DNA from 2 places in the Bradyrhizobium sp. S3.3.6 genome. Region 1 is predicted to be linked to the other one. Evidence: predicted binding sites of a transcription regulator. Region 1 holds the regulator's gene; the other holds the start of a gene.
What was found. The regulator LexA, encoded in region 1, represses DNA repair genes until DNA is damaged. The targets are predictions, from matches to a motif close to TGTTCNNNNTGTGTTCNG.

Region 1 (8,802 bases):
GTCGGGTAACATTCTCGCTCGTCAGGCTCAGTTGCTGCGTCTATTTGAGGGCGTTCTCCGGCTTGGTCGCCGGTGCGGACTTTGCGACCGCCGCAGGCTGCTTGCTGGCACTTGTCGGGGTCTGCTTTTGCTCAACACGCGGCTCGGGCGGGCTCGGCGCTGCCGGCCCGCTCTGTCCAATTGAGACCGAGATCCCGAACAACCGCCACTGTCCGTTCACCGGCGCGAAGGCCAGGTCGAAATTGACCTGGTTCGGGACCGACGGAAAGAAGCCGGCCAAATGCATCAATCCGTTGGCCTCGATCTGCGGCAGCAGGTTGAGCTGCGGATCGATAACGGCGACACCCGAGAGATCGAGATTGTCGTTGCGCAGTTTGGCGAAAATCTCCCCCAACCGCGCCGCCGAGTTGACTTGGAAACCGGGCGCGCCGATATCGCGCAGCACGGTGTAGTTGCCGGTCTTGTTGGCGTGGTCGAGCGCAAGCAGCGAGGAGCGGACCAGCATCAGCACGCCGTTGCGGTCGATCTGCGCGGGCTTTGGCGCCGGCGGAGGCGTTTCCGCATGACCGGCGGCAGCCGCCACCATCAGCGCAGCCGCAAGCATCAAACCCCGCCACCCCTGTTGCTTTCCGCTCAGCACGCCGCCGTCACCACGCAACCGTCACTCCGGCGCGTCCACCGACGCCGCCTTGCGCGAACCCGGCCGCGACGCCGCCGTTGAGTACGACATACTGGTTGAGGCGCATCTGGGCGCCCAGGCTCATGGCGTTCTGCCCGCGGAACGTGCCCCAATTGGTGGAGACCGCAAACCGCTTGTCCGATGGCAGTGCCGAGCCGCCCATGGCAATGGCGATCGCGGTGCCCTCGAACGCCTGCCGCATTTGCGTCTGCAACGTGGAGACGTTGGACTGCAGCGTGGAAATATCGGCTCCGCTGAAGCTTGCGGCGGCCAGATGCCCGGCGGCATCCGTTGTAACCACCTGCGTCGGGCCGGATTGTGCGGCAAGGCTCGCGGCCGAGGTGAGGCCGGACATGCGATAGGTGTTCGTGCTGGTGCCGATCGAGACCTGATTGGGCGCTGATGTCGTCGCGCCCGCGCCGATCGCAGTCGAATTGGCGAAGGTAGCCGTGGCGCCCGCACCGATCGCAGTCGCGCCGGTGGCGCTGGCGGTGCTGGCTTGGCCAATCGCGGTGGTGGCGTCGCCGGTCGCGTTGCTACCCTGGCCGAACGCACTGGCTGTCAAGCCATTGGCGATGCTGCCTTGACCAGTCGCGGTTGCGAAATCGCCATTTGCGAAACTGCCTTGGCCGGTCGCGGTCGCGCTGTCGCCGTGGGCGACGCTCTGGGCGCCCGTCGCGGTCGCGAAGGTGCCATTCGCAGCACTTTGAATCCCTGTTGCCGTTGCGTCAAAGCCATTCGCCTTGCTTAGACTACCGGTCGCGGTCGCGTCCACGCCGTTCGCGACGCTGCCTTGTCCCGTCGCCGTCGCGTTGGTCCCGTTTGCGTTGCTGGCTTGTCCCGTCGCCGTTGCATAGGTGCCGTTGGCGAGGCTGAACTGTCCAGTCGCGGTCGCGTTGGTTCCGTCTGCGCGGCTTTGCTCTCCGGTCGCGGTCGCGAGGGTTCCAACGGCGGCGCTGAAGGTACCCGTCGCCGTCGCCGAGGTCCCGTTCGCGACGCTGTTTTGTCCCGTCGCCGTCGCATAGGTGCCGTCCGCGAGGCTGGACGCTCCAGTCGCGGTCGCGTTGGTTCCGTTTGCGGTGCTGCCCGGTCCAGTCGCGGTCGCGAACGTGCCGTTCGCAATGCTGCCCGCACCATAGGCTGTCGCAAAGTTGCCGGTCGTGGTCGCGCCGCTGCCAACCGCTGTCGCGTTGCCGCTGGGCGCGTTGATCACGCCGCCGCCGGCGGCGTAGTCGGCAGAAAGAGCTGCCGAGGGATAAAGCGCCACTCCGGCGCCAAGCACGCCCACGCTGGTGAGCATGCTGCTTGCGAGCAAGCCGGCCTTGCGAGACAGGCTCTGGATGACCGGAATGATGGTCTTGCGACCTCGATGGATTGCCGAAATCGACACTTTCGCCCCCGTCCCCTGAATCGCAGGAATGATGTCCTTTCGGAAATGTTGCAAAGCCCGGACATGGAGGCATCTGACGTTTGTCGGATGCGTCGATGATTGCGTCGGGAATGCCAATGGGGTGCGGCTTTGCGGCAACATCGGCACGACTGCCGCTTTTCTGCTCTTGCTCGTTCCGTGACGCTGCGCTGAGATGCCTCATTGCATTTTGAGGCATTTGTCTTGGGTACGGACGATATTTCCAACGAATCCGTATTGGACCTCATCGGCGCCATCTACGAGGTTGCGCTCGACGGAAGCCGCTGGGAAAATGTGCTGACGCGCATCGACGACGCCATCGGCGGCCGTACCCTGTTCGGCGTCTTTGATCCCGCAAGCGGCCTCTCCAGCCTGCTGTCGCCACGCATCGACCCCGACCGCGTGCAAGAGCTACTCGGCTGGGCCCCGCGCAATCCCCTGTTGCCGCTTGGCATCGGCCGGACGCCCGGCGAGGTCTTCACCATCGGCGACTTCATCACACGCGATGAGTTCACCCGCAGCGATTTCTACAACGAATGGTGGCAGCCGGGCGGTTTCGACACCGAACCGTTGACGACGAATCTGCTGGTCGATCACAACGCCACAGGCATCCTGACCAGCCATCGGCCGTCCAATTTGTCTCCGTATGACGACAAGGCGCGGCGGCTGTTTGCAACGTTGGCGCAGCATCTCGTACGCGCCGTTGCGATCCAGCGGCGTACCCACCAGCTCGACATCGCCGGCCGCGCGGCGCTGGCGGGCCTCGACGGCCTCGATCAGGGTTTCATTCTCGCGGACGCCCAGGCCCGCCCGATCTTCGTCAATCGTCGCGCGCGCGAATGGCTCGACGCCGCCGACGGCATCGTGATCGACGCGGGCGCGCTGAGCGCCATCACCAGCGACGATGGCCGTTGTCTGCAAACGCTGGTCGGTTCGTGCAGCATCGATAATCCCGATCGCATCGGAGGCGAGATGAGCCTGCGGCGGCTTCCCGGCCGCATGCCGCTGCACGTGCAGGTAACGCCGGTCGGCAGCGATTGGGCGGAGAGCTCGGTGTCGCTCGCCTCCGGCTGGCGATCGAGTGCGATGGTGCTGATCACCGACCCCGAGCCGGACGCGAGATCAAGACTCGACGCCCTACGCGCGCGTTACGGCCTGACCCGTGCCGAAGCGGCCTTCGCGCTCGAGATCGTCAAGGGCGGCGGCCGCAAAGCCACGGCCGAACGGCTCGGCATCGCGGACGGAACCGCGCGCAGCCATCTGTCGAAGATCTTCGACAAGACCGGCGTGGGGCGACAGGCCGAGCTGGTGCGGCTGTTGCTCCAGAAATAGCTGCGTCCGCGCGTATGCGCATCCGTTTTGCCTCAACGGCCACAGTCGGCTAGAACGCTGGCCGCGACCTGATTGTCGCGTTGCCCAAGCAGGAGCTTTCAGCCGTGGCCCTCATGCCGGTTTCCGATGCGCTTGCCGCGGTGCTCGCCGGTGCGGAGCCGCTGGCTGAAGAGATGGTTGCGCTCGATGAGGCTTGGCACCGGGTGCTGGCGCGCGATCTCGCCGCACGGCGCACGCAGCCACCGCAGGCGATGTCGGCGATGGACGGCTATGCCGTCCGCGCGGCCGATGCAGCCAGGGTCGATGCGCAGCTCAATATCATCGGCGAGGTCGCTGCCGGCCGGCCGTTTGCAGGAACTGTCGGTGCCGGCGAAGCCGTCCGGATCTTCACCGGTGGCGTCGTTCCCGACGGCGCCGATGCGGTCGTGATCCAGGAGGACACCGTCGCCGACGGCAAGCGCATCGCGATCAAGGAAGCCGCCGTCGCCGGGCGGCACATCCGCCCGGCCGGCATCGACTTCCGCGAGGGTGACGTGCTCCTGCGCAAGGGCGCCCGGCTGACCGAGCGCGACCTCGCGCTTGCCGCCGGCATGAATCACCCGCAGTTGGCGGTCCGCCGCCGTCCGAAGGTCGCGATTCTCGCAACCGGCGACGAGCTGGTGATGCCGGGTACGACGCCCGGTCATGGCCAGATTGTCTATTCCAACGGCTATGCCCTGCATGCGCTCGCCCGCAGCGAGGGGGCCGACACCATCGACCTCGGGATTGCCGCCGACACGCTTGCCGCCACCACCGCCGGCATCCGCCGCGCCCGCGATTCCGGCGCCGACATCCTGATCACGACGGGCGGCGCCTCGGTCGGCGACCACGATCTGGTGCAGCAGGCGCTCCGCGACGAGGGCACCTCGATGGCGTTCTGGAAGATCGCGATGCGGCCGGGCAAGCCGATGATGAACGGGCAGCTCGGGGCGATGCGCGTAATCGGCCTGCCCGGCAATCCCGTGTCATCCTACGTTTGCGGCTTCCTGTTCATGGTGCCGCTGATTCGTGCGTTGTCGGGCCGTTCGATGGTTCATCACCGCCGCGAACGCGCCGTGCTCGGCCGCGACGTCGGCGCCAATGACCAGCGCGAGGACTATCTGCGCGCCCGCCTGGATGTGCGTGATGACGGCACGCTGATCGCCCTTCCCGTCAATCACCAGGACTCCTCGCTGCTTGCGAATCTCGCTGCGGCACAGGCACTTCTCGTGCGCGCACCGTTCGCACCGAGGGCCGAAGCGGGAGCGCCCTGCGAGGTGCTGCGACTGCCCGTCTGAGCGCATTGTTCGCATGCGTTCCGCGAACTTTGTCGCGTTCACGGTAAATTAAGCAGTTGCGGAACAAGTATCGAACATATAGTGTCCGTTCATGATTTGTTTCGAGCATGTAGCGGCTTATTGCTGACTTCAGCGTCTCGGAATCGAACGACATCAACCGGGGGATTTTGGTCGAGATGTTAACGCGCAAACAGTACGAGCTCCTGCGGTTCATCAGTGAACGTCTGAAGGAAAGCGGCGTGCCGCCCTCCTTCGACGAGATGAAGGACGCGCTCGATCTGCGCTCAAAATCAGGCATCCATCGCCTGATCACTGCGCTCGAGGAGCGCGGCTTCATCCGCCGCCTGCCCAACCGCGCCCGCGCCATCGAGGTGATCAAGCTGCCTGAGCTCCAGGCCGCCGCTGGCAGCCGCCGCGGCTTCACGCCGAGCGTCATCGAGGGCAATCTCGGCAAGGTGCGCCCGGCGTCGAGCCTGCCGGCCGACGAGGGTGAGCGTCCAGTCGCAGTGCCCGTGATGGGCCGGATCGCGGCCGGCACGCCGATCGAGGCTTTGCAAACCCGCAGCCACACCATCAGCGTCCCGCCCGACATGCTCGGCTCGGGCGAGCATTACGCGCTCGAAGTGCGCGGCGACTCCATGGTGGAGGCCGGCATTCTCGATGGCGACATGGCGCTGATCCAGCGCAACGAGAGCGCCGATACCGGCGACATCGTGGTCGCCCTGATCGACGACGAGGAAGCGACACTCAAGCGTTTCCGCCGTCGCGGCGCCTCGATCGCGCTCGAGCCGGCCAACGCGGCCTATGAGGTTCGCATCCTGCCGCCCAACCGGGTCAAGATCCAGGGCAAGCTGATCGGGCTGTACCGGAAGTACTGATCGCGTCGCTATCGGCGAGCGCAATCAACGATTGGAGCGGACGATTGTCCGCTCCGGCTGGGTAGTCTTTCTGGTTTTGCACAGATTATCCGGCCCCTTCTCCAGCGCTACATCCTCGGCACGCCGCAACGAAGCACGCATTGCTTCGCAGGGCCTTTGCCAGACCGAGGAGACCAACATGCGCAAGATCATTTTGAGCACCGTCACGATGACGCTGATCGCAGTATCAGCGTCGCAGGCCTTAGTGTCGCAAGCCTTGGGCTCGCAAGCCTTGGGGTCGCAAGCCTTGGGGTCGCAAGCCTTGGCTGCGCAGCCGCAGCACCACGCTCGCAAAGCACCGCGCGCAACGACCGAGCAATTCCGCAATGCCCGTAACGCCGTCGCGCAGCCGGCTTGGCAATATTCGGGCTGGTCAGCGCCAGCCGGCCGCTGAAGCAACGCGCTCACCGAATGCGCGGGAGCAGGCTTTGTTCCTCGTGCATTTGAAAAAGATAATGTGATCGCGCTCTGCTGATGCGAGCCGCAGATTTGCCCACAAACAAGCATAAGATGAGCTTCCACTCTGATAGGGGCCTGCGCCTCCGAGACAGAGGCGCGGGTGCTCTATCCTGATTGAGGAGCACCCGATGTGTGACTATAGCCTGCATGCCGTCGCGACGCGTCCCGCAGAAGTTGGCGAGACGATCGTCACGACAACGTTCCGCGGCACCTCGACGCGCGGCTTCGCCTCCGAAGCCGACATGTCCGTCGCGGTTTGCCTGCTGCCGGGAACGGAGCTCGCCTTCGCCGACAACGTCCGCTACGACAATCGCTGGATCTGGACGCGCACCATCAACTCGCGCGTCGGCAAGTTCGGCAAGGTCGATCCGCACATTCCCGACCGCCATCACGACGCGATCGAATTCCCCGACGGCAAATACGTGCTGGTGACGCAGCTGGTCGAAGGCCAGCGCGCAACCGTGCTGCAACTGCCCGTGACCCAGCCGCTCGGCGAGCGCGAGCACAAGCCGCAGGTCGCCGACAGCCGCTCCACGTCCCCGCGCCTGCCGATCGGCTAAGCCGTCGATCTCAGTCATCGGCCTGCAGGTCGGTGTCAGACGGCGTTGCGTCTTTGGAGCGCGGAGCTGCCGACCGCGGCATGAGGGTCTGTTCGAAATCTCCATCGCCGGCCGCCGCCGGCGACCAGGGGCGGTTTGCGCCCCTCGCCTTTACCGCCTGAATCGCAAAGCCGTCGCCACGCGGCGTCAGCGCCAGCGCGCCCTGACGCACGAGACGTGGCCGATCGACCACCATCGCACCACAATCCGGCGGCGCGGGCCTTGCCGTCACCACCAGTGCCGCGCGGCTGCAATCGTCTCCCAGCGCGTCAATGCGCAACGCCAGCGCAACGATGCGTCCGTCGGCAAGCGGCGTCACGCAGCCTGACTCGTCGCACGACACACCATCGGCAAGCGCGACGCTGCCGGGATCGCGAGAGTCGGCATCGGCCGCGAGCCACTCCTTGAGCAGAAAGCTGTCCTTGCTCGTCCTGATCAGGTGCAGCTGCCCGTCCCTGCCCCGCACGGCAACGCTCTGGCCGTCACCGGCGATAAGGATATCGGGTTGCCGGACCGACAGACCCCAGACGATTGCCGCCACGAGCACGAACGCGCCCGACCAGCGCAGCGGCGTGCGTAGCAGTCCCATCAGGACGAGGCCGAGGCTCGCCGCGATCAGCGGCGCAGTGCCGAAGGCACTGACGTGGCCGATCGCGCCGGGCAGCGCCGCGACCCATCGCGAGACCGCCACCATCCAGTCGATACCGATCCCCATCAACCACCAGAACACCCCGTCGAGCCCGAACGGTGCCGCGAGCAATCCCAACAGCCCGGCCGGCATCACCAGCGCCGAGACCACCGGCATCGCGCCGAGATTGGCAAGCACGCCATAGGGCGTGACGCGATGGAAATGGAAGGCGGCATAGGGCGTGGTCGCAAACCCCGCGATCATCGAGGCCATGAATAGCATCGCGATCTCGCGGCCGCCCCACAGCGCGATGCGCGCGGTTGTCGAGTGATCGGGCGAGGCAAACAGGTTCGGCATACCGATCTGCACCAGCGCCACCAGGCCGAGCGTTGCCGCAAAGGACATCTGGAAGCTCGGATGCACCAGCGCCTCAGGCGCGACCGCAAGCACGATCAGCGCTGCCACCGCCAGCGTGCGAAAGGTGATGGCGCGGCGGTCAACCATGACAGCGATCAGCACCACCGCGGTCATGAAGAACGACCTTTGGGTCGCAACCTCCGCGCCCGAGAGCAGCAGATGGAACGCGGACGCGACCAGCGCCGCGGCGGCCGACCATTTCTTGATTGCGAAGCCGACCGCCAGCCCGGGGATCAGCGCCAGCAGCGCGCGAACCGCGAAGAAGACGACGCCGGCGACGACAGCCATATGGTACCCGGAGATCGACAGAACATGGCCGAGGCCGGAGATGAACATCGCATCGTTGACGGGCGTGGTGATGGCATCGCGGCGGCCGGTCAAAAGCGCAGTCGCGATCGCGCGGTTGTCGCCGTCGAGCGTGGCGCGGATGCGCGCGTCGATCGCATCGCGCAGGCCCTGCATCACCGCCGCATAGCGCAGTTGCAGGCCGCCGGCATCGGGCGGCGCCACGGCCGTGATCGATCCCATCACGAAGCCGGAGGCGCCGATGCCCTGGAAGAACATGTCGCGCGAGAAATCGTAGCTGCCCGGCCGCAACGGCGCGAGCGGCGGCATCAGCCGCGCCTTCAGCTGCACGAAGCTGCCGACATCGGGCGCCGTCCCCTTGCGCACGGAGAGGCGGACGCGCTCCAGCTTCACGTCGCTGCGCTGCGCCTCCATCGCGGTGACGCGCAGCACGAAACGGTCGGTGCGTTCGCGGATGTCGCGGGTCTCGACGAAGCCCGACAGCGACACCGAATAAAGCGGCCTTGCGAGCACCGTGTGGGCGATGCGCGCCGTCTTCCAGGTTGCCATGGCAAAGCCGGCCGCGACCGCCGCGATCATGATCGCCGGCGCAAACCACCGGCTCCGGCGCAACAACACCGCCCCGAGCGCCAGCGCCACCGTCGTCGGGGCAACGACCCACAGCACCGGCTCATGATCGGCCGCGAAATAGAGCGCGATGCCGCAGCCGAAGGCGATCGGCACCCAGGGAAACAGTCGCCC
Region 2 (8,802 bases), on a different contig from region 1:
GGCTGGTGGGGATTGCGGCAGCGCTGAGCGCGACCGGCGCGTTCGCGGCGACACTGGCCGAGGATGCGGATACCGTCTGTAAAGGTCTCGCCGGCGGCACCGACGCCGTCAAGATCGATACCGCGACGTTGCAGACACCGTCTCAGCTCGCCATCGCCGAGCGCGGACCGACGCCGTCGGGACGCATCACGCCGGCCAGTCCCGCCTTTTGCAAGGTGCTCGGCCATATCGACCCGGTCGATCCCAAGGCGCCGCCAATCAAGTTCCAGGTCAACCTCCCGGTCGAATGGAACGGGCGCTCGGTGCAATATGGCGGCGGTGGCTTCAACGGCGTGCTGATCACCGGTCTCGGTTTACCGCCGGCCTATCCCTTCGACAAGCCGTCGCCGCTCGCGCGCGGCTTCGTCACCTACGGCACCGACTCCGGTCATGAGTCCAGACCGGGCGAGCCGCCGCAGCTGTTCGCGCTCAACGACGAGGCGTTCGAAAATTTCGCCCACCGCGCTTACAAGAAGGTGCGCGACGCCGCTGTTACGCTGATGCAGCGCGCTTACGGCAAGAAGCCGGACAAGATGTACTTCATGGGCTCGTCCGAAGGCGGCCGCGAGGGCCTGACGATGGCGCAGCGTTATCCCGACGATTTCGACGGGATCTTCGCGCGCGTGCCCGTCATCAACTGGGTTGGACTGCAGCATGCGGGCACCCGTTCCGGCATCGTCACCATGGGCGAGGGCTGGATCAATCCGGCGCAGGTCAAGCTCGTGGGCGATGCCGTGCGAGCGGCCTGCGACAAGGCCGACGGATCCGAAGATGCGCTGGTGCAGGACCCCGTGGGCTGCAAGGCAGCCTTCCAGGTCGAGACGTTGCGCTGCGCCGAAGGCAAGAGCGGCGATCAGTGCCTCACCGACGCGCAGATCAAGGCGGTCGACACGCTGCACGCCACCTACAAATTCCCGTTCACGCTCGCCAATGGTCTCGACGATTATCCAGGCTGGGGCGTGTCGGGTGAGGATACGCCGGCGATCGGACCGACCGGCGGCTGGATGGCGTGGTGGCTCGGCGCCGCGCCGCCGGCGCAGCCGCCCGCGCCCAACAACGGCATCGCCTGGATCTATGGTGCCGGCGGCATTCAATACGTGTTCGCGCGCGATCCCAAGCTCGACGTCACCACCTACAAGGTGGAGGACCACAAGGCGCGGCTGCTCGAGGTGTCGAGCCTGATGGATTCGACCAATCCCGATCTCAGCCGCTTCCGTGCCCGCGGCGGCCGGCTGATCATGCTCGAGCATATGGCGGACTACGCGCAGAGCCCCTATGCCGGCATCCGCTATTTCGAGAGCGTCGAGCGCAAGCTCGGCAAATCGGAGACCGCCGAGTTCGCACGGCTCTACACCGCGCCCGGTGTCGACCATGTCGGCTCCGGCGCGCCCGCCAATGTCGACATGCTGAGCGCGCTGGTCGATTGGGTCGAGAAGGGCACGGCGCCCGGCGATCTCGAAGTCACCGAGCAGAAGGTCGAGGCGCCGTTATTTGCGGTCACACGCGCGATGCCGCTGTGCCGCTGGCCGGCCTGGCCGCACTACAAGTCCGGCCCCGTGACGGAGGCGGCGAGCTTCACCTGCGCGCCTTAGGGACAATGCGTGCTGAGCGCGATGGCGGTGGAATCACCCCGCCGCCATCGCCTGTGCGCCGCCAAGCAATTGCGCATTGAGCCGACCGCCGGAGAACAGCATGTCGTCGAGCGCCTCGTCGATATCGGCTGACGTTACCGAGTTGCCGCCATCGCGCGCCAGGCTCGCCTGGGCCAGCCGTCGCATTAATTCCTTGATGAATGCGCAACTCGTGCCCTCGCTGCGGCGTGCCGCCTCCGTGATGACCGCATCGTCGAGCGGCAGCCCCTTGCCGTAGAGCCGGACCAGCTTGCCGCGGCCCTGCTCGTCAGGGAGCGGCACTTCGATCGCCTGATCGATCCGGCCCGGGCGGCCGGCGAGCGCGCCTTCGAGGTCCTCTGGCCGGTTGGTGGTCAGGACGAACAGGATGTCTGCATCCTCCTTCAGTCCGTCCATCTCGTTGAGCAGCTTGTTCAGCATCGATTCTTCACACGGCTCCATGTCGTCGCGATCGCGGGCAATGAGATCGACGTCCTCGATCACCACCATCGATGGCTGCAGCAGGCGCGCCAGGCTCATATAGGCGCCGAGCAAGCCGATCTGCTCCGCGGTGATGATCAGCGTCGTATGACCGGGCAAATGCGTCGCGAGATAGCGGATCGTGTGGGTTTTGCCGGTGCCCGGTGGGCCATACAGCAGGATGCCCTTCCGGGTGGACTGGCCAAGCCGGCGCAATTGATCGCGCGTGCCGACGAAAGTCAGCACGTTGCGATCGAGTAGCCGCAGGGTCTGCTCGGGCAGGATCACATCGTTGCGCGCGACCTCTGGCAATCGGTGCACGGTGATGCCGCGCGAGCGACCGCGATAGTCGGAGTCGGCATCGAGCGAGAGGATCTTGCCGCGATAGGTTCGTGCGGCCTGCACGGCCTCTTCCAGCTCGCTGAAGCACTGCTGGACCAGGGCTGCGCCTGCGGTGCCTGACGGCACCAGGATCTCGATCCGAATTCCCGGCTCGCGGCTGTATTCGCGGTGTGCGCAGAGCAACACCGCATAACGGAGACCGTCCTGCTGGCACAGCCACAGTCCGTTATCCAGACACTTGACCGGGCTCTTCTCGCCGACGTCGACGTCGGAATATTGCAGCGGGGCGATCGCGACCGCATAGCGGCCGCTCTTGAGAAGGCGCGAAATCGACAGCGTTTCGTAGCGCTGCTCCTCGTTCAGCCCGAACAACCGGATGGCTTTGCCGAAGAGCCGGTCGATCGCGGCCTGGACATCGACCCGCATGTGGCCGGGAAATTGGCGGATCGTGGTCACGAGTTTGCTGCGCGCAGTGCCGGCAAAGTGCCAGTCAAGGACGTCGCAAGCAAACTCGAAATTCTCTTCCTGTCCGCTTGCGGGCTCATCCGCTGCACGCAAGCATTCGCTGCAAAGCGAGATTGTGCGATTGCCGATCCGAACGTCCGTCTGTCCCTCGGGCTTGCCGCAGAGTTCGCAAGGAGTCTTGATCGCCTCGAGCGTGACCTGCAGTTTGTGGCCGGCCAGTGTGATGGATTTTTGCGCGGACTTGAGAAGAGCCTCGGCGACGGGTTGCGGGTAAGGGCCGCAAACTCCCTTTTCCTTCTGTTCGATCTGGGTGATTAGCGCAGCCGCTTCACGCTCCGATTTGCCGAAAACCTGACGGAGCAGATCCATCACGAATTGGTCCGGCGTGTCCTCGTCACTATGAATGACGAGTTGGGTCGGCTGGGTTTTGCCACGCATACTATTCATCACCAAAGGCCTCCGGAACAATCTATGATTGAACGGAACGAATAGGGAACACAAAAAGAAGCGGCCGTCAAGCGTGACGGCCGCGGCAAATTGCAATCGACGGGCGAACCCTTAATGGGCACCGCCCCCGCCGGTCGCCTTCACCCGCCGCGTCAGCAGCACTGCGATTGCGGCCAGCACCAGCACCACGCCGATCACCGCAAAGGTGTCGGAGAAGCCCATCACCAGCGCCTGGCGTTTCACGGTCTTGCCGAGCGCGATGATGGCCTGCTCGCGTGCGGCGTTGGGGTCGGGCACGCCGTGCGCCATGAAGTAATCGGTCGTCTGGGCGATGCGGGCGCGGACCTCCTCACGGCCGAGCGTGACGGAATGGCCGATGATGTTGGAGTGGAACTGCTCGCGCTTGGTGACGATGGTGGCGAGCACGGCTGTGCCGATGGCGCCGCCGAGATTGCGCATCATGTTGGAGATGCCGGAGGCGGCGGGCGCATCCTGCGGCGCGACGCTGCCGAGGCTGAGCGCAGACAGCGGCGCCAAGGTGAGGGCCTGGCCCACGGCGCGCACGACGTTGGGGATGAAGAACTGATCGCCTGAGTAATCGAGCGACATCGTGATGTTCATGAAGGAGCTGGCGGCGAACAGCAGCAGGCCGACCGCTGCGATGTAGCGGGTGTCGAACCGCTGCATCAGCTTCGGCACCAGTGGAATCAGCAGCAGCTGCGGCAGGCCGGTCCAGGCCAGCACGTTGCCGATCTGCTCGGCATTGTAGCCCTGCACCTGGCCGAGATAGGCCGGCAGCAGATAGACCGAGCCGAACAGCGCGAAGCCGAGGAACACCGCGGCGATGGTGCCGACGCCAAAATTCCACTGTGTCAACAGACGCAGGCGGAGCAGCGGCTTCTCGACCACGAGCTCGATATAAATAAACAGCGACAGGCTGACGGCGGCGATGACGGCGAGCCGCACGATGAAGGGCGAACCGAACCAGTCGTCCTTGTTGCCCTCCTCGAGCACGGCCTGCAGCGAAGCCAGGCCGACTGCCATGGTAGCGATGCCGAACCAGTCGCCCTCGCGCAGCAGGGCGAGATTCATGGGCTGGCGCTCCAGGGTCGCGAACAGGATCGCCACCATGACCGCAGTGGGCAGCACGTTGACGAAGAAGATGGTCTGCCAGCCGTAATTTTCTGTGAGATAGCCGCCGATGGTCGGGCCGATCGCAGGCGCAAAGGTCACCGCGAGCGAGAACATGGCAAGGCCGATCGGCTGCTGGCCCTTCGGCAGCTTGGTGAAGACCAGCGTGAAGGCCATGGGGATCAGCACGCCGCCGAAGAAACCCTGAAAACCGCGCATCGCGATCATAGAGGTCAGGTCATGGGCAAACGCACATGCGACCGAGAAGGCCGCAAACAGCGTCGCGAAGCCCAGCATGACGTTCCGGAACGAGAACACCCGCGACAGATAGTCGGTCAGCGGGATCACGATGATCTCGCCGATCAGGTACGACGTCGAGATCCAGGATCCGTTGTCGACGCCGGTGCCGATGCCGCCCTCGATGTTGAGCAGCGAGGCGTTGGTGATCTGGATGTTCAGGATCGCCATGAAGGCGCCGATCATCGCCGCGAAGACGGCGATCCAGACCGTAGCGCTGGCGCGGTTCGGATCGACGGCGACGCGCTCAGGCGTCGCGGGCGATGTTGCGGGCGTCGAGATTGAGAGGCTGTTTGACATGGCACGACCCTCCGGAAACAAGCTTCGCTTTAGATGTTGCTTGGAGCGTCGTTGCCGCTTGCGCGGCCGGCGCTGAACGGGTTGCGATCGTCGGAATCACGGACATGCCGGGCCGCAGCTCGATGGCAGGCTGCGTTTCGGCATCCAGCCCGATCTTCACCGGAATGCGCTGCACGATCTTGGTGAAATTGCCGGTGGCGTTGTCCGGCGGCAGCAGGGCGAACTCCTGGCCGCTGGCCGGCGCGATGGAATCGACGTGACCGTGCACCACCTGGCCCGGGAAGGTGTCGACCTCGATCTCGACCTGCTGTCCGGGACGGACATGGGTAAGCTGGGTCTCCTTGAAATTGGCAACCACATAGGCGCCTTCGGCAGGCACGATCGACATCAGCTGCGTGCCGGCCTGCACGAACTGGCCGACGCGGAGCGTTCGGTTGCCGATGACGCCGTCGATCGGCGAGACGATCGTGGTGTAACCGAGATTGAGCTCGGCCTGATGCTGAAGCGCGGCGGCGCGGGCTGCGGCCGCGTTGGCTTGCGCGATCTCGGCCTTCAGGAGCTCGACCTGCTTGAGGGCGGAAGCGAGATTGGCAGTGTCGCGCTGGATCGCTGCGTCGGCGCCGGCGTTGCGCGACTGCGCCTGCTGCGCGTTTTGCACGCTGCCGTAGCCTGTCGCGGCGAGATCCGTGTAGCGCTTGTTCTCCTGCTGCGCGAAGGTCTTTGCAGCAGTATCGACATCGATGGTCGCCTTGGCTGCGGCGATCACCGCATCCTGAACCTCGAGCTGCGCCTGTTTGCTTTTCACCGTTGCATTCGCGGCGGCGACATCGGCCTTGGCCTGGTCGAGCGCGACGCGGAAGTCGCGGTCGTCGATCCGGGCCAGTACCTGGCCTGCCTTCACATGCTCGTTATCGCCCGCCAGAACGCGATCGAGATAGCCGCTGACTTTCGGCGCGATCGTGGTGTTGTCGGCTTTCACATAGGCGTCATCGGTGGAGACGAGGAAGCGCCCGACGGTCCAATAGTCGTAGCCGTACTGGCTGGCGCCCGCGAGGGCAGCGACCGCCACACCTGCGAGCAAGAGCTTGCGAAAACTGAGCTTTTGGCGGCGGACCGGGGGCGGCACGGCGGGCAGGATGCTCTCTGGCAGAAGGGTTGGAACAACGGTGGATTCGGTCTTGGACGGGGTGGTGTGCACGGTCATGGCCGGCTCCCTCAATTAGGAAACTTGACGATTTCCAAAATAGAACTAGCTTTGGGATAGTCAATGGAATGACAGGCATCATTTAAAAACATGGCTCAGGCGAAATCGAAAACTGAGAGCCGTCCGCGCGGACGACCGCCAGTGCGTAGCGACGACGAGACGAAGCGGATCGTCTTCGAAGCCGCACGGCACGCCTTTGCCGTCGACGGCTATGCCGCGACCAGTACCGAAGAGCTGGCGCGGAGTGCGGGGATCTCCACCAAAACGCTCTATCGCCTATTTCCGGGCAAGGCCGCGCTGTTCGAGGCGATGTGCGCGGACCGGCTGGAGCGGCTGCTGTCCGCTGTCGATCTCCAGGCAAACGGAGACGTCGATATCGACACGGGCCTGCGTGCCGCGCTCCTTGCCTGCGCCGATCTCGCGCTCGATCCGGAGGTCGTGGCGTTGCAGCGCATGGTGCTGCAGGAATCCGCCGCGTTCCCCGATCTTGCCGCGAACTTCTACAAGAACGGTATTGCCCGGACCGCCATCGCGCTCGCACGCTGGCTTCGTGTCCAGGTCAAGAAAAAGCTCATCGCGATCGACGACGTCGACGAGGCCGCCGGCATGCTGATCGGCATGGTCGCCTCGGCGCCGCAGCGCGCGGCGATCTATGGCGGCCTGCCCTTGCCGGCGCGCAAGGATATCGAGCGGCGCGTGCGAACCTGCGCGGCCATTTTCCTCGACGGTAGTCGCGTAAAAGCGACCTAGCGGCTTCCTTTTGACAATCCAATCCCGACCGGCTATATATTTCGCATGCGAAATAAAGTAGCCGCGGCGAAACACCATCGGCTGATCTACCTCCTCAGCGTCGCACAACGTCGCCTGCAGCGCTGGATGGCGGCGCAGCCCGCGAGCGAAGTGACGCCGGCGCAGGCGGGGCTGTTGTTCATTCTCGGCAAGCAGGACGGTGTTCTGATGGGCGAGGCAGGTGCTGCGCTTGATCTCGGTCCGGCCGGCATTTCCGGCCTTGTCGATCGCACTGCGACGGCGAGGTTGGTCGAGCGTCGCGCCGATCGCGAAGACGGTCGGGCTTGGCGGGTCTGGCTGACGCCGAAGGGGCGGACCACGCTGGCGCAAGCAAAAGCGTCGACCGCGGAGATCAATGCGAGACTGACGGAAGGATTTACGAGCGCGGAGATCGACATCGTCGCGCGCTGGCTGACGAGCATTCAGGACAAGTTTCCAAGGGATCCGACAAGGGACCCGACAAGAGACCCCACAAGAGATCCAGAGGACTAGGAGAAGAGACAAATGACCGAGCATGTGCGAGTTGAGAACAACGGCGGAATTCTCACGCTCACCCTGGCGCGCCCCGACAAGAAGAACGCGCTGACGGATGCGATGTACGGCAAGCTCGCCGACACCATCGAATCCGCCGAGTTCGATCCGTCCGTGCGCGTGCTGCTGATCCGCGGCGAGGGTGACATGTTTACCGCCGGCAATGATGTCGGCGAGTTTGCGGCCGTCGCGTCAGGCAAGTCCGAAGGCAGCCGCAATGTCGGCCGCTTCATCCAGTCGCTGGCGCGCTGCACCCGTCCGCTGGTCGCAGCCGTGCAGGGCCGCGCCGTCGGCGTCGGTACCACAATGCTCCTGCATTGCGACCTCGTCGTGCTCGCCGAAAACACCCAATTGTCGACGCCCTTCGTCAGCCTCGCGCTGGTCCCGGAGGCCGCATCGAGCCTGTTGATGCCGGCGCGTATCGGATACGCCCGCGCCTATGAGATGTTTGCGCTCGGCGAGACCGTGCCGGCCAGGGCCGCGCTGGAATGGGGTCTCGCCAACCGCGTGGTGCCGCTCGACAAGCTCGACGCCGAAGCGCTTGCGCTCGCCCAGCGTCTTGCCCGACAGCCGGCCGGTGCACTCACGGCGACCAAGAAGCTGATGCGGAATGGCGAGATGCTGGTCGCGCAAATGCAGGCGGAGGGCGAGCAGTTTGCGCAGCGCCTGCGCACGGCGGAGGCGCGCGAGGCGTTCACCGCGTTTGCCGAGCGCCGTCCACCGGATTTCACGAAGATTTCGTGACGCCGGGCCTGCTTAAAAGGTTTGGCAAATCGGGAACTCCCGGCATTTGACTACAACCTTAACGGAACGTTGGCATTCGCGGTGCAAGGTGGCCACTCTTGAAGTGGTGGCTCCGCGACTCATGGCAATGTTTAAGAAATCGGTAAGTTCGCTTCTCCTGGTGCTGATGGCCTTGCTGGCAGCCGGTGCGCTCGCCAGCACGGCGATCCAGATGGTCGGGGCCTTCGGCCGCTACAGCGACAGTCTCGCGACCGCGCGGCTCGCCGCCGCCGACAAGGCGATCTTCCACGGCGTATTGTCACTGCGCAACAATCGCGGCGACGCCCAAAGCGCGCTGCTCGGCGACGACGATCCACGCAGCAAGCTCGGTGAGGCCGAGAAGGCGGAGCAGGGCGGCTATGACGGTATCGGCGCGGCGCTCGC

Region 2: the regulator LexA is predicted to act here: its motif matches at 3,417-3,434, upstream of ABID59_RS16585 (ATP-dependent Clp protease adaptor ClpS).

The regions. Positions count from the first base shown of each region.
Region 1 covers NZ_JBEPOT010000002.1:766,530-775,331, forward strand. The annotation lists gene ABID59_RS08290 (hypothetical protein) at 1-12, opposite strand, end outside; gene ABID59_RS08295 (hypothetical protein) at 41-604, opposite strand; gene ABID59_RS08300 (YadA-like family protein) at 648-2,069, opposite strand; gene ABID59_RS08305 (helix-turn-helix transcriptional regulator) at 2,292-3,419, shown strand; gene ABID59_RS08310 (molybdopterin molybdotransferase MoeA) at 3,524-4,735, shown strand; gene lexA (transcriptional repressor LexA) at 4,912-5,613, shown strand; gene ABID59_RS08320 (hypothetical protein) at 5,792-6,046, shown strand; gene ABID59_RS08325 (hypothetical protein) at 6,240-6,671, shown strand; gene ABID59_RS08330 (ComEC/Rec2 family competence protein) at 6,682-8,802, opposite strand, start outside.
Region 2 covers NZ_JBEPOT010000005.1:19,690-28,491, reverse strand. The annotation lists gene ABID59_RS16590 (tannase/feruloyl esterase family alpha/beta hydrolase) at 1-1,631, shown strand, start outside; gene ABID59_RS16585 (ATP-dependent Clp protease adaptor ClpS) at 1,665-3,383, opposite strand; gene ABID59_RS16580 (MDR family MFS transporter) at 3,495-5,111, opposite strand; gene ABID59_RS16575 (HlyD family secretion protein) at 5,059-6,315, opposite strand; gene ABID59_RS16570 (TetR/AcrR family transcriptional regulator) at 6,457-7,065, shown strand; gene ABID59_RS16565 (MarR family winged helix-turn-helix transcriptional regulator) at 7,111-7,596, shown strand; gene ABID59_RS16560 (enoyl-CoA hydratase) at 7,609-8,379, shown strand; gene ABID59_RS16555 (methyl-accepting chemotaxis protein) at 8,501-8,802, shown strand, end outside.